Regions from separate parts of the Paenibacillus sp. FSL E2-0178 genome, predicted to be linked through region 3. Evidence: predicted binding sites of a transcription regulator. Region 3 holds the regulator's gene; each other region holds the start of a gene.
The links. The regulator Rex, encoded in region 3, represses fermentation and respiration genes when NADH is low (regulators of the CRP and FNR family bind a similar motif). The targets are predictions, from matches to a motif close to TTGTGAAATATTTCACAA.

Region 1: pflB (formate C-acetyltransferase) is a predicted target of Rex. The motif match lies at 1,281-1,298, and genes of this name have one in related genera.
Region 2: MHI42_RS06655 (DUF1641 domain-containing protein) is a predicted target of Rex. The motif match lies at 1,392-1,409, and genes of this name have one in related genera.
Region 4: MHI42_RS22575 (formate/nitrite transporter family protein) is a predicted target of Rex. The motif match lies at 1,735-1,752, and genes of this name have one in related genera.

What each region holds. Positions count from the first base shown of each region.
Region 1 covers NZ_CP151953.1:7,456,062-7,459,276, forward strand. Annotated here, with positions in the region: gene adhE (bifunctional acetaldehyde-CoA/alcohol dehydrogenase) at 1-1,125, shown strand, start outside; gene pflB (formate C-acetyltransferase) at 1,387-3,215, shown strand, end outside.
Region 2 covers NZ_CP151953.1:1,406,656-1,409,870, reverse strand. Annotated here, with positions in the region: gene MHI42_RS06665 (hypothetical protein) at 1-427, shown strand, start outside; gene MHI42_RS06660 (nitroreductase family protein) at 546-1,163, opposite strand; gene MHI42_RS06655 (DUF1641 domain-containing protein) at 1,489-1,926, shown strand; gene MHI42_RS06650 (NAD(P)/FAD-dependent oxidoreductase) at 1,967-3,145, shown strand.
Region 3 covers NZ_CP151953.1:7,762,658-7,765,872, reverse strand. Annotated here, with positions in the region: gene MHI42_RS33455 (DUF5590 domain-containing protein) at 1-251, opposite strand, end outside; gene MHI42_RS33450 (amidohydrolase) at 278-1,579, opposite strand; gene MHI42_RS33445 (redox-sensing transcriptional repressor Rex) at 1,566-2,219, opposite strand; gene dinG (ATP-dependent DNA helicase DinG) at 2,497-3,215, opposite strand, start outside.
Region 4 covers NZ_CP151953.1:5,188,878-5,192,092, forward strand. Annotated here, with positions in the region: gene MHI42_RS22570 (FAD-dependent oxidoreductase) at 250-1,614, shown strand; gene MHI42_RS22575 (formate/nitrite transporter family protein) at 1,853-2,680, shown strand; gene MHI42_RS22580 (MFS transporter) at 3,148-3,215, shown strand, end outside.

The sequences.
Region 1 (3,215 bases), 310 kb from region 3:
GGATATGTTGAGAGAGTTGAGCATTACCTGCGTCAACGCCAGACTCCAGTAGCGATTGAAGTGTTCTCGGAAGTTGAACCGGATCCATCGACAACTACTGTAGAAAAAGGTACAGCCATGATGAACAGATTCCAGCCGGACTGCATCATCGCACTCGGCGGCGGTTCCCCAATGGATGCTGCCAAAGGAATGTGGTTGTTCTATGAACACCCGGATGCAGACTTCAACGGTCTGAAACAGAAGTTCATGGATATCCGCAAACGGGTATACAAATTCCCTAAGCTCGGTAACAAAGCTAAATTCGTTGCGATTCCAACAACTTCCGGTACTGGTTCCGAAGTAACATCGTTCGCAGTTATCACAGACAAGACTACGGGTAATAATACTAAGTACCCGCTGGCTGATTATGAGCTGACTCCAGACGTGGCAATTATCGATCCTGAATTTGTATATAGCTTGCCTAAAACAGCTGTTGCCGATACAGGTATGGACGTATTGACACATGCGATCGAAGCTTATGTATCTGTAATGGCCAGTGATTATTCCGATGGTCTGGCTATCAAGGCTATTCAGCTGGTGTTCCAGTACCTGGAAAAATCCGCATTGCAGGCTGACAAGGTTGCCCGCGAAAAAATGCACAACGCTTCGACACTTGCCGGTATGGCATTTGCTAATGCATTCCTGGGTATCAACCACAGCTTGGCGCACAAATGGGGCGGTCAATACCACACGGCTCACGGTCGTACCAATGCTATCCTGATGCCTCACGTTATCCGTTTCAATGCTAAGAAACCAACGAAGTTCGCTGCGTTCCCTAAATATTCGCACTTTGTAGCTGACGAACGGTATGCTGAGATCGCCCGCATTCTAGGATTGCCTGCACGCACTACCGAAGAAGGCGTAACCAGCCTGATCAATGCAATCCGCGACATGAACAAAAAACTCGGTATCGAAGAATCCTTCTCGGCTCTTGGCTTTGATCCTAAGGACTTCGAATCCCGTGTAGATTACCTGGCTGACCGTGCATTTGAAGACCAATGTACAACTGCCAATCCAAAAATGCCGCTGGTATCTGAACTTGCTGATGTATACCGCAACGCATTCTACGGAAGATTCGACAACTAATTTAAGATTGTCTGGCAAAGAATAAGGTTAAAGGTTAATATGGAACTGGATGGAAGTGACAAATATCACCGAAAGAGTGATATTTGTCACAGTCCTTTTTCAGAAAATAAACTAAAATGTTTATATAAACAACGATCCCAGTTATGAAGCCGCGATTGTGAATTTTATAACAACCAATAGCTATGGGATCACGAGACACGGGATTAACCTTCAAGCCCGCGATCTCTACAAATATACTAAATATAAATGGAGGGATTTAGCATGTCGGTGATTGAAAGAGAAGTACAAGAGGTTAAGTCGGGTTGGAGAAGTTTTACAAAGGGTACATGGGCTAAAAAAGTTGACGTTAATAACTTTATTGCCAAGAACATCAAGCCTTATGAAGGAAATGAAGAATTCCTGGTAGGTCCTACCAGCAACACCACTGAACTGTGGAAGATTATCTCCCAGCTTAGCAAGGAAGAAAGAGAAAGAGGCGGCGTATGGGATGTATCCCTCGATACTGTCTCCACGATCACTTCCCACAATCCAGGCTACATCGACAAGGACAAGGAACAAATTGTCGGCGTTCAGACTGATGCTCCTTTCAGACGTTCCATTCAACCGTTCGGCGGTATCAAAATGATGATCGACGCCACTAAAGCTTATGGCTTCGAGCTTCCGCAAAATATCGTTGACATGTTCACGAACATCCGCAAAACGCATAACCAAGGCGTATTTGATGCATATACACCAGACATGAGAGCTGTGCGTAAATCCGGCGTAATTACAGGTCTTCCTGATGCTTATGGCCGCGGACGTATCATCGGCGATTATCGCCGTATTGCTCTGTATGGTATTGATTTCCTGATTAAAGACAAGAAGCAACAATTGACTGAGCTTGAAGTAGATTCCATGACAGAAGAAGTAATTCGTCTGCGTGAAGAGCTGTCCGAGCAAATGCGTGCTCTGGGCGAACTGAAACAAATGGCTGCTGCTCATGGTCTTGATATTTCGAAACCAGCTAATAACTTCAAAGAAGCTACTCAATGGGTATACTTCGGTTATCTGGCTGCAGTTAAAGAGCAAAACGGTGCGGCAATGTCCCTCGGACGCGTATCCTCTTTCCTTGATATCTATGTACAACGTGATTTCGAAGAAGGCACTCTTACTGAAGAGCAAGCACAAGAAATTGTTGACCATTTCGTAATGAAACTGCGTATCGTGAAATTCCTGCGTACGCCTGACTATAATGATCTGTTCTCCGGCGACCCTACTTGGGTAACTGAATCCATCGGTGGTATGGCTGAAGACGGAACAACACGCGTAACCAAGAACAGCTTCCGTTTCCTGCATACCCTGTACAACCTGGGTCCTGCACCAGAGCCGAACCTGACCGTACTGTGGTCCGAAAAGCTGCCTGAAGGCTTCAAAAAATATTGTGCTAAGGTTTCCATCGAAACCAGTGCGATCCAATATGAGAACGATGATGTAATGCGTCCATACTGGGGTGAAGATTACGCGATTGCCTGCTGCGTATCCCCAATGCGTATCGGTAAACAAATGCAGTTCTTCGGTGCCCGTGCCAACCTGGCAAAAGCCCTGCTGTATGCAATCAACGGCGGTAAGGATGAAAAATCCGGCGCTCAGGTAGGTCCTGAATATCCGGCGATCACTTCCGAATACCTTGATTACGACGAAGTAATGAAACGGTTCAAACCAATGATGGAATGGCTGGCTAAGACTTATGTCAACACGCTGAACATCATTCACTACATGCATGACAAATATTCTTACGAACGTATCGAAATGGCGCTGCATGACCGCGACATTCTGCGTACTATGGCTTGCGGTATTGCCGGTCTGTCCGTTGCTGCCGACTCCCTGAGCGCAATTAAATACGCTAAGGTTAAACCGATCCGCAACGAAGAAGGTATTGCTATCGACTTCGAAACTGAAGGTGAATTCCCTTGCTACGGTAACAACGACGACGCTGTTGACAACATCGCGGTTGAACTGGTTGAAACCTTCATGAGCATGATCCGTAAAAACAAAACTTACCGTGATGCTGTACCAACTCAATCGGTATTGACTATCACTTCGAACGTTGT
Region 2 (3,215 bases), 2.0 Mb from region 3:
CACCTTCGTCAACATGATGCAGGACGGGGATTATGTGCTGATTGCGGATGAGGAATGGGTATACCTTGGCGATTTGGGTGATTATTTCTATGATGCCCGGCAGGAGAGTGTGGAGGGCGGAACTGCGCACCGGCGCGGAGTAACCTGGCTGAAGAGTCTGCCCCGTACAGCTGTGAATTCTGCAGTACAAGCACTGCTTGCTTCGGATCAGGAAGTTACCCGCTATTCAGGGGTGCTGCCTGCAGCAAGATTGGATTTGTGGCTTGCAGATTCTTCGGATGTGGATGTGGAGACTGCTCACTCCCCGGCCCGTGTGGATGAAGCCACAATAGCTGAGGCGCTGGCTGTTCTGAAGGCTGCCCTGCACAGTCCCGATGCGGAACGGCGGGAACGCGCGGCAGCGGCTATATTGCATTATGCCAAATGAACATCAGACTAAAGCTTTATCTTATAAAATCACAGCAAAAAGGTCTTCCGGTTAAGCTACCGGAAGACCTTTTTGCTGTCAACTATTAAACAGGGACTTCGCTGGACCGGGGGTAGGCTCAGATAAATTCAACGAACTCATTAACCGGCTTGCGGTAGCCGCGCGGTCTAATTTTGTGCTTGTTGTCTTTGCCGATCGTAATCAGCATTACCGGAACGAAGTTGTCGCTGAGCCCGAGGGTAGCTTTCACCGCCTCCGGATCAAAACCGATCATCGGGCAGGTATCCCAGCCCTTATCCTTGGCAATCAGCATGAACTGCATAGCTGACAAGGAAGCATTGCGGATTGCCTCATCCCGCTGGAAAGCGTCTTTTCCGGTGTAAGAATCATTAATAGACTGAATGGTGCGGTCGTAATCCTCTTCGCTCATGGCTCCCAGCATTTTAAGTCCGCTATAGATTTCTGGAGCCTGCTGGTAGGCATTTTTGTCACCCAGCACAACGATGACAGCCGAGGCGGTGTGGATTTTGTATTGGCCGTAAGCACCTTTACGGATTTCTTCCTTCACAGTGTCATCGCTGATGACTTTGTAGTGGGCGTGCTGCAGGTTGAAGGCCGATGGAGCCAGGCGGGCCAGTGAGAACATCTCCTCAAGCTCATTCTGTGGGATTTTCACCCCTTCAACGAAATTCATAGCCGATCTGCGGGACTGAACCAATTCTGAAAAAGTACTCATAAATAACGACCTCCATTGTGATATGTATGTTGGTTAGTAATAATAAATAGCTGATATTAATAAATAAACTTACAATAAGTTACTTGCTTAAAATATCACGACCACAAGCATACGTCAATGATTAAACAACATTAAATTGTGAATTTTAGTTCAAATAGTCGATAAATTTTGAAAAAGCGAGAAAAGAAGTGATATTAATCACAAAATAAGGCTATAAAGCCAAAAACATTGTGACATTTATTACAACCGGAATGTTATAATAGTCACATAGTTTCAGTGGATGAACACTTTTAAGCAGCTATGCCATTGTAAAGGAGACTTCGATATGTCAGAAACCATTACCCAAACCCCTTTGGAACAAGAAATACCCGCAGCAGGCCTTCCCCAAGAGGATTTGCTGAATCAGCTTCTGAAGCCGGAAGTTCAGGAATCCCTGATTCTTCTGGTGGAGCAGCTGCCGCAGATTACCCAACTGGTGAATGTATTAACCAAATCGGTCGATTTTGTACAATCGGTTGCAACGGATGAAGTTTTGAAAAATGATACGGTAGGCGCAATCAAGGAGATGGCAGGTCCTGTGGTAGGCTCTGTCAAGAATCTGGCGGCTACAGTTATTGAAGCGAAAGACCGCGCGGATGCAAGCAGTGAAACCATCAGCCTGTTTGGCATGATGAAAATGATCAAGGACCCGCAGGTACAGAACGTGCTCCGTTTCATGAATGCATACCTGCAGGTCAGCGGCGAACGCCAATCCGGTAAATAATTATTGTTCAATTCTTAATCGTAAGGACGGAGGAAATATGATGTCAAAACACATAGTTATTCTAGGTGCAGGTTACGGCGGCTTATTGAGTGCGCTAACCGTGCGCAAATATATGAGCAAAGCTGAAGCCAGAGTTACAGTGGTTAATCAGTATCCAACACACCAGATCATTACCGAACTACACCGCCTTGCAGCAGGAAGTGCTTCGGAACAGGCGGTTGCCATGCCGCTAGCGAAGCTGTTCGCCGGTAAGGATATCGATCTGAAGATTGCCAAGGTTAATTCGTTCTCGGTGGAGAACAAGCAGATCATCCTCTCGGATGGAGTAATGCTGACTTATGATGCTCTCGTTGTCGGTCTGGGCAGCACGACGGCTTATTTCGGCATTCCGGGACTTGAACAGTACAGCATGGTGCTGAAATCGGCGGCGGATGCACTGCGGATTCACGGACATATTGAAGACCGGATTCGTGAATATGCCAAAAGCGGCAACGCGGCCGATGCAACCATCCTGATCGGCGGGGGCGGCTTGACAGGTGTTGAGCTTGTAGGTGAAATTGCCGATGTACTGCCCAAGCTGACTAAGAAATATGGAGTGAATCCGGCTGAGATCCAGCTGCTGCTCGTAGAAGCCGGACCGAAGATTCTTCCGGTTCTGCCGGATCATCTGATTGAGCGCGCGACAACCAGCCTCGAGAAACGGGGAGTTCAGTTCCTGACAGGTCTTCCTGTTACTAATGTAGCAGGCAATATCATTGATCTGAAGGACGGCCGCCAGATTGTGGCGAATACCTTCGTCTGGACCGGCGGCGTGCAGGGCAACCCGCTGATCGGCGAGTCCGGGCTTGAAGTGAACCGCGGCCGCGCAACCGTGAATGAGTTCCTGCAATCCACTTCACACCAGAATGTATTTGTAGCCGGTGACAGTGCGGTTGTGTTCGCACCGGATGGCCGTCCGTATCCGCCAACGGCACAAATTGCCTGGCAGATGGGTGAACTGATCGGCTATAACCTTTACGCTTACCTGAATGATAAAGCCTCCGAGACCTTCAGTCCGGTGAATTCCGGGACACTTGCCAGTCTTGGACGCAGAGACGGAGTAGCGATTGTCGGCGGCAATTCCACACCGCTGAAGGGTCTGCCGGCAACGCTGATGAAGGAAGCAAGCAACGTCCGGTATTTGACCCATATTCACGGATTGTTCAGTCTGGCCTATTAATTCTCTCCTAACCATCTATACCTAATGCAGGCCGCTTCCATGCGGCAGATCATCCCCTTTAACCGCCAGC
Region 3 (3,215 bases):
CAAACCATCAGCTCGGTTCCTGCATCATTTTTTCCGGTAAGCACCCAGTAAATCGCATTTTCATCCCAGACGGATTTCTGTGCTTTGGATACCTCAGTTAAGCCGGCGCGCGCTCTGGCAATCTCTTTGGCTTCACTCCGCTCGTTCCACTGATCCTTCATAATGTAGGCATAAAACTGGCTTAGTCCGAACAGAAGGAGCAGAACCAGGGAAATCCCCAGCGGAAGCCATTTTCTCCTCTTCTTCAACATGCAGCTTCCTTTCCATATAACCTGTATTACCGTTTAAGCAGCCCCTCGAACGTTTCCTGCGCTTTGCGGCGGATGGCTTCTTCATCTAGTGTCAGACATTGTCTGTGCTTCACAACCAGTTTGCCGTTCACCCAGACATGCTCCACATCCTTGGCACTGGCTGAATATACCGCATGGGACAAAAGATCGGTATGCGGCAGCAAATGCGGCTGATCAATATCAATCGCAATGAAGTCGGCCTTCATCCCTGCTGCAAGCCGGCCTACCTGGTTCAGAAAAATCGACTGTGCACCATATTCGGTCGCCATCAGCAGTGCCTCTGGAGCCGGTACTGCTGTAGGATCACCGCTTACGCCTTTGTGGATCAGCGCGGCCAGCCGCATCTCTTCGAACATATCCAGGTTGTTGTTGCTTGCCGCTCCGTCCGTACCCAGGGAGACCTTAACGCCTGCTCTGAGCAGCTCAGGAACACGGGCTACTCCGCTGGCCAGCTTCAGATTGCTGCCGGGATTGTGGGATACGCCGACATTGTGGCGGGCCAGAATCTCAATCTCTTCATCATTCAGATGAACACCGTGGGCGATCAGAGACGGCCGGGAAAACATTCCCAGCTTCTCCAGATGAGCGACCGGGCGCAGGCCGTAATCGGCCACATTCTGCTCCACCTCATGACGTGTTTCGGACATATGCGTGTGCATCGGCAGATCAAGATCATGAGCCGCCTGGACAAACTTCATGAAGAACTCCGGAGGACAGGTGTAAGGCGCATGCGGCGAGAGCATTGCAGTAATTCTGCCGTCAGCCTTGCCATGCCAGTTCCGGGCAAAAGCAATGGCTTCCGCCAGCTTATGATTCTGCACCTCTTCCGGACACAGGCCAATAACACCGCGCATAAGTACTGCACGGATGCCTGACTGCTCGGTAACCTCAGCAACCCGGTCCATATGATCATACATGTCGAGGAAGGTCGTAGTTCCGCCCTTCAGCATCTCAAGAACGGATAGCGAAGTGCCCCAGTACACATCCTCACCAGTGAATTTCTCTTCCATCGGCCACATTTTTTCCTGGAGCCAAGCCTGCAGTACCATATCATCACCGTACCCGCGCAGCAGGGACATTGCCGCATGGCCGTGGGTGTTGACGAGACCCGGCATGAACAGCAGCCGGCTGCCGTCAATAACCTCGGCATCCTCTTCAATTACAGGCTTCGCTTCACCTATGTAAGTAATCAGATCATTTTCGATGGTCATATAACCGCTCAGCACCGGCTTATCGCTGCCAGGCACCAGAAAACGTCCATCTTTAATAATGGTTTTATTGCTGCTCATCTTCAGCTTCGTCCTTTCCGTCATGCAAATAATAAGCCAGACTCTGCAAATCCGTAGTGAAATCGGCGGCATGAATCCGGATATTGGATGGAGTCTTAAGAATGACAGGGGCAAAATTCAGGATCGCCTCAATGCCGGAATCCACCAGAATGTCAGCAACGTTCTGTGCTTCACTGTCCGGAACGGTAATAATCCCGATGCGGATGCCCTGTGCACGAATGGTATCCCCCAGCTCACTCATCGGCTGAACAGTCAACGAGTTGATCTGCTGGCCTACCTTGGGCTCATAAGCATCAAATATAGCTGTAATCTTCATCGTATCCTTCAAGTAGGCATTGTAATTCGATAAGGCGTGGCCGAGATTACCTGCACCTACCAGAGCTACATTAATCTGCTGGTCCAGCTTGAGAATATGCCGGATCTTCTCAATCAGATAAGAGACATCATAACCAATGCCTTTTCTGCCGAAATCACCAAAATAAGCCAGGTCCTTACGGATCTGGGCGGGGTTGAGATCAAGCTTCTGTCCCAGCTCCTGAGAAGAAACTGTTGAGATTTCACGTTTTTGGAGATCGTTCAGGAAACGCAGGTACACTGGGAGTCTGCGAACGACGGCCTCCGATATTTTATCCGATTTCATGTTTTCTCCTCCTAAAAGTTTTGATAGCATATGCTGCTTGATTCAACTTCGCAAAACTCGCTTCGTAAGCATTCACTTAGGTTTGATAGCATATACTTCTTGATTCAACTTCGCAAAACTCGCTTCGTAAGCATTCACTTAGGTTTGATAGCATATGCTGCTTGATAAGCCGGTTATAGGAACCGTGCTCCGGGACTGCCCGTTTGGGCAGCACCCCTTGAGCGCGGGACTTCAGAACAATAATTACTTATACATAATATCAACCGGAGACGGATTATTAAACCCCGCCATCTTCAAGCCATTCTGCAATCCGCGGAACGATCTGATCCGTCAGCATATGCTCCATCTTGGGACCGGGCAGCGAATACAGGAAATACTTCCCATAATAAGATTCGATTACCCTGGTATCATATACAATAACGATTCCGCGGTCCTGCGCGGTGCGGACCAGCCGCCCGAAGCCTTGCTTGAAGCGGATTACGGCCTGCGGGACGGACAGCTTCATGAACGGATTCTTCTTCTGTGCCTGGAGCAGCTCCGACTTTGCCTCAGCCAGCGGATGATTGGGCGGCTGGAACGGCAGTCTGACAATGGCCAGACAGGTCAAAGCTTCGCCGGGAATGTCTACACCTTCCCAGAAGCTGCTCGTACCCAGCAAGACTGACGCCGAACTGTCCTGGAACCGCCGGATCAGCTTGCTCCGGCTGCCGCCTTCTACACCTTGTCCAAGCACCGCGATATCCTGCGAAGCCAGGGCCTCCTTCAGCGGATCATAGACCTGGCGCAGCATCTTGTAGGAGGTGAAGAGCACCAGCATCCGCCCGCGGGTAGCCACGGCAGTTTCTGCCAGTGAATGGACGAGTGTATCCACAAAGCGGGCATCCCCAATGCTTCCCTTGACACTCGGGAAGTCACGTGGAATGACAAGCAGTGCCTGCTCACGGTATTTGAACGGCGACGGAAGCAGGGCTGTCATCAGACGGCCCTGCTCTGCAG
Region 4 (3,215 bases), 2.6 Mb from region 3:
CTAACGCTGCTTCCTGCTGCTTCCTGCTGCTTCCTGCTGCTGACAGACATAATGTCCTACTGGCGGGGGAAACTAATGCAAGAAGAAAAGAAACCCGTGCAGATAATTAAAAATTGAAATTGTGAACAATGTGAGAAAAATCACAAAAGTGCTTGTAATGTGATAAATATCACAATATAATCAGTATATAAAGTGAAATTAATCACAACCACAGAGAAAAAGGCTTGTAAATTGGAGGAGGAAGAAATCATGAAAGTAGCAGTCATTGGATGTACACACGCCGGAACCGCCGCAATTGTTAATACCGCACAGCTGTACCCGGATGCCCAGATTACGGTTTACGAGCGCAACGATAACATATCGTTCTTGTCTTGCGGCATTGCGCTTTACGTAGGGGGAGTCGTCAAGGACCCGCAGGGATTGTTCTATTCTTCCCCGGAACAGCTTGCAGCACTGGGTGTGCAAACGAAGATGCGCCATGAAGTGACGAATGTGGATACCGCCCGCCGAACATTGAAGGCCCGCAACCTCGCTACAGGCGAAGAATTTGAAGATACGTACGACAAGCTGATTATGACAACAGGCTCATGGCCGATTGTGCCTAAGCTGGAAGGTATAGAGCTGGAGGGGATTCTGCTCTCGAAGAATTATAATCACTCCAACACCATTATTGAACAAGCGCAGAAGGTGAAAAGAATTACAGTAGTGGGAGCCGGATATATCGGCGTTGAGCTGGTTGAAGCTTTTCAGATGAACGGCAAGGAAGTTACCCTGATCGACGGGGAAGACCGCATTCTGAGTAAATATCTCGATGAAGAATTCACGGCTCCGATTCAACAATCACTTGAAGAGCATGGCATCAAGCTTGCGCTTGGTGAGAAGGTTGCAGCATTCGCCGGAGAGAACGGCAAAGTGACTAAGGTCATTACGAGCAAGGGAGAGCATGAAACCGATCTGGTCATTCTCTGCATCGGATTCCGTCCGAATACAGAGCTGCTCAAGGGTCAAGTCGATATGCTTCCGAACGGTGCGATTATGGTCAACGATTACATGCAGACCAGCCTGCCGGATGTATATGCCGCTGGTGACAGCTGTGCGATTCATTACAACCCGACCGGTAAACATGCCTATATCCCGCTCGCCACGAACGCTGTACGCATGGGGACACTGGTAGCCCGCAATCTGGTCTCGAATACGATCCCTTACATGGGCACGCAGGGAACATCAGGCATCAAGATTTATGAAGACAATATTGCCGGAACCGGACTTACCGAGGATGCCGCCAAAGCCGAAGGTATGGATGCTGAAAGTGTAATGCTGATTGACAACTACCGTCCGGAGTTTATGCCGACATTCGAGCAGGTTCAGGTAAAAGTCGTATTCGAACGTGCGACCCGCCGCATTCTTGGGGCACAGATTATGTCCAAGATGGATCTGACGCAGTCGATCAATACCGTATCGGTATGTATTCAGAATAAAATGACCGTGGACCAGCTGGCCTTCATTGATTTCTTCTTCCAGCCGCATTACAACAAGCCTTGGAACTTCCTGAACACTGCAGGACTTCAGGCACTGCCCAAGACAGTTGCCGTTAAAGAACCAGTGCATGTCTAAACCCCCAGATTTCGCCGGGGCCCGTTAAGGGCTCCTTTTTTTGTGGTTTTAACTATTAATTCCGGGTCCGAATGAGAAAAATATTCCGCCGCCTAACCTTTTATGGTAAATTTGACATGTCAGTGAAAACTTTCACTTAGGTTTTCTGAGAGTGATTTTTATCACGTTAATGTGATTGTGATCACGTTACAATGGCATAAAGGAACAAATTTTAAGTAATTAGAAGGGGATAGGAATCATGGCTTATAACAAACCGCAGGGGATCGCCGAAGTAACGGTAGAGAACGGAGTCAAGAAAGCGCACAATCCGCTGAGCACTGTACTTATTCTTGGTTTCCTGGGAGGAGCGTTTATCGCGCTCGGATTTTTGCTGGATATTCGTGTCATTGCCGGTGCGCCTGCCGAGTGGGGGTCCATCGCTAACTTCATCGGAGCTGCGGTATTCCCGGTAGGGCTGATACTGGTGCTGCTTGCCGGAGGCGAGCTGCTGACAGGCAACATGATGGCGGTGCCGCTTGCTTTTATTGCGAAGAAGATTTCGTTCTGGGAAGTGATTAAGAACCTGGTGCTGATTACGCTCAGCAACCTGGCAGGTGCCTTGTTCGTTGCTTACTTCTTCGGTCATGTCGTTGGCCTTACATCGGACGGGGTGTATCTGGAGAAGCTGGTGAGTATGGCTGAGCACAAGATTGATGCGACCTTCCTGCAGGCCTTTATCTCCGGGATCGGCTGTAACTGGCTCGTGGCGCTGGCAGTGTGGCTCTCCTATGGAGCAGATAATTTCAGCGGCAAAATCCTCGGTATCTGGTTCCCGACAATGGCGTTTGTAGCCATCGGCTTCCAGCACGTTGTAGCTAACATGTTCCTTATCCCTGCTGCCATCTTCGAAGGACATTTCACGTGGGCGCAGTACTTCGCCAACTTTGCCCCGGTATGGCTGGGCAATCTTACGGGCGGCGCGATCTTCGTCGCAGCGGCTTACTGGATGGCTTACCTGCGTAAGGAGCCGGCAGCTGTAACGGCTGTTGAAGGAATCTCCGCTGCAGGTGTGAAGAAACACGCTTAATTCAAAATCCGCTGGTAATGACCGGCATGTTTAATAGTTTGGCCCCAGCACTTCCTGGCTTCTCGGCACCCTGTTTTTTGGGAATCGCAGAGAGACAGGGAGTGTTTTTTGTTAGCCCGGCTCTGCCTGGAATAACTTCAGGGCAAAACAAAATTCGCCGTGCATATCCGACTCGGGGGAACGAAATCGGATTCACGGCGAATAAATAGGGAGTGTTTCATATGCACTATTACCCCGGCCTGCGGGGAACGAATCAGGTCATATCCACCTATTTTCTTTACGTGCAGAAGCTGCGGTTATAGAATATAAATAGCACGGCAGGCGGGAAGTGGTTTGGAATTTCGCAGCAGAAAATTCAATGGTGCTATGCGATAAAGCATTAACGCGAGAACTTGCCCTTCATCCTATTTTCAGATGATACTGGATGGATTAATGACACCTATGTTACAGGGGATGAAAGACAAGTTATGAGATTTTTGCAGGCCTATCCGAAGGAAGTCAAAGTGTTCTTGATTGCCAGTCTCATTAATGCAAC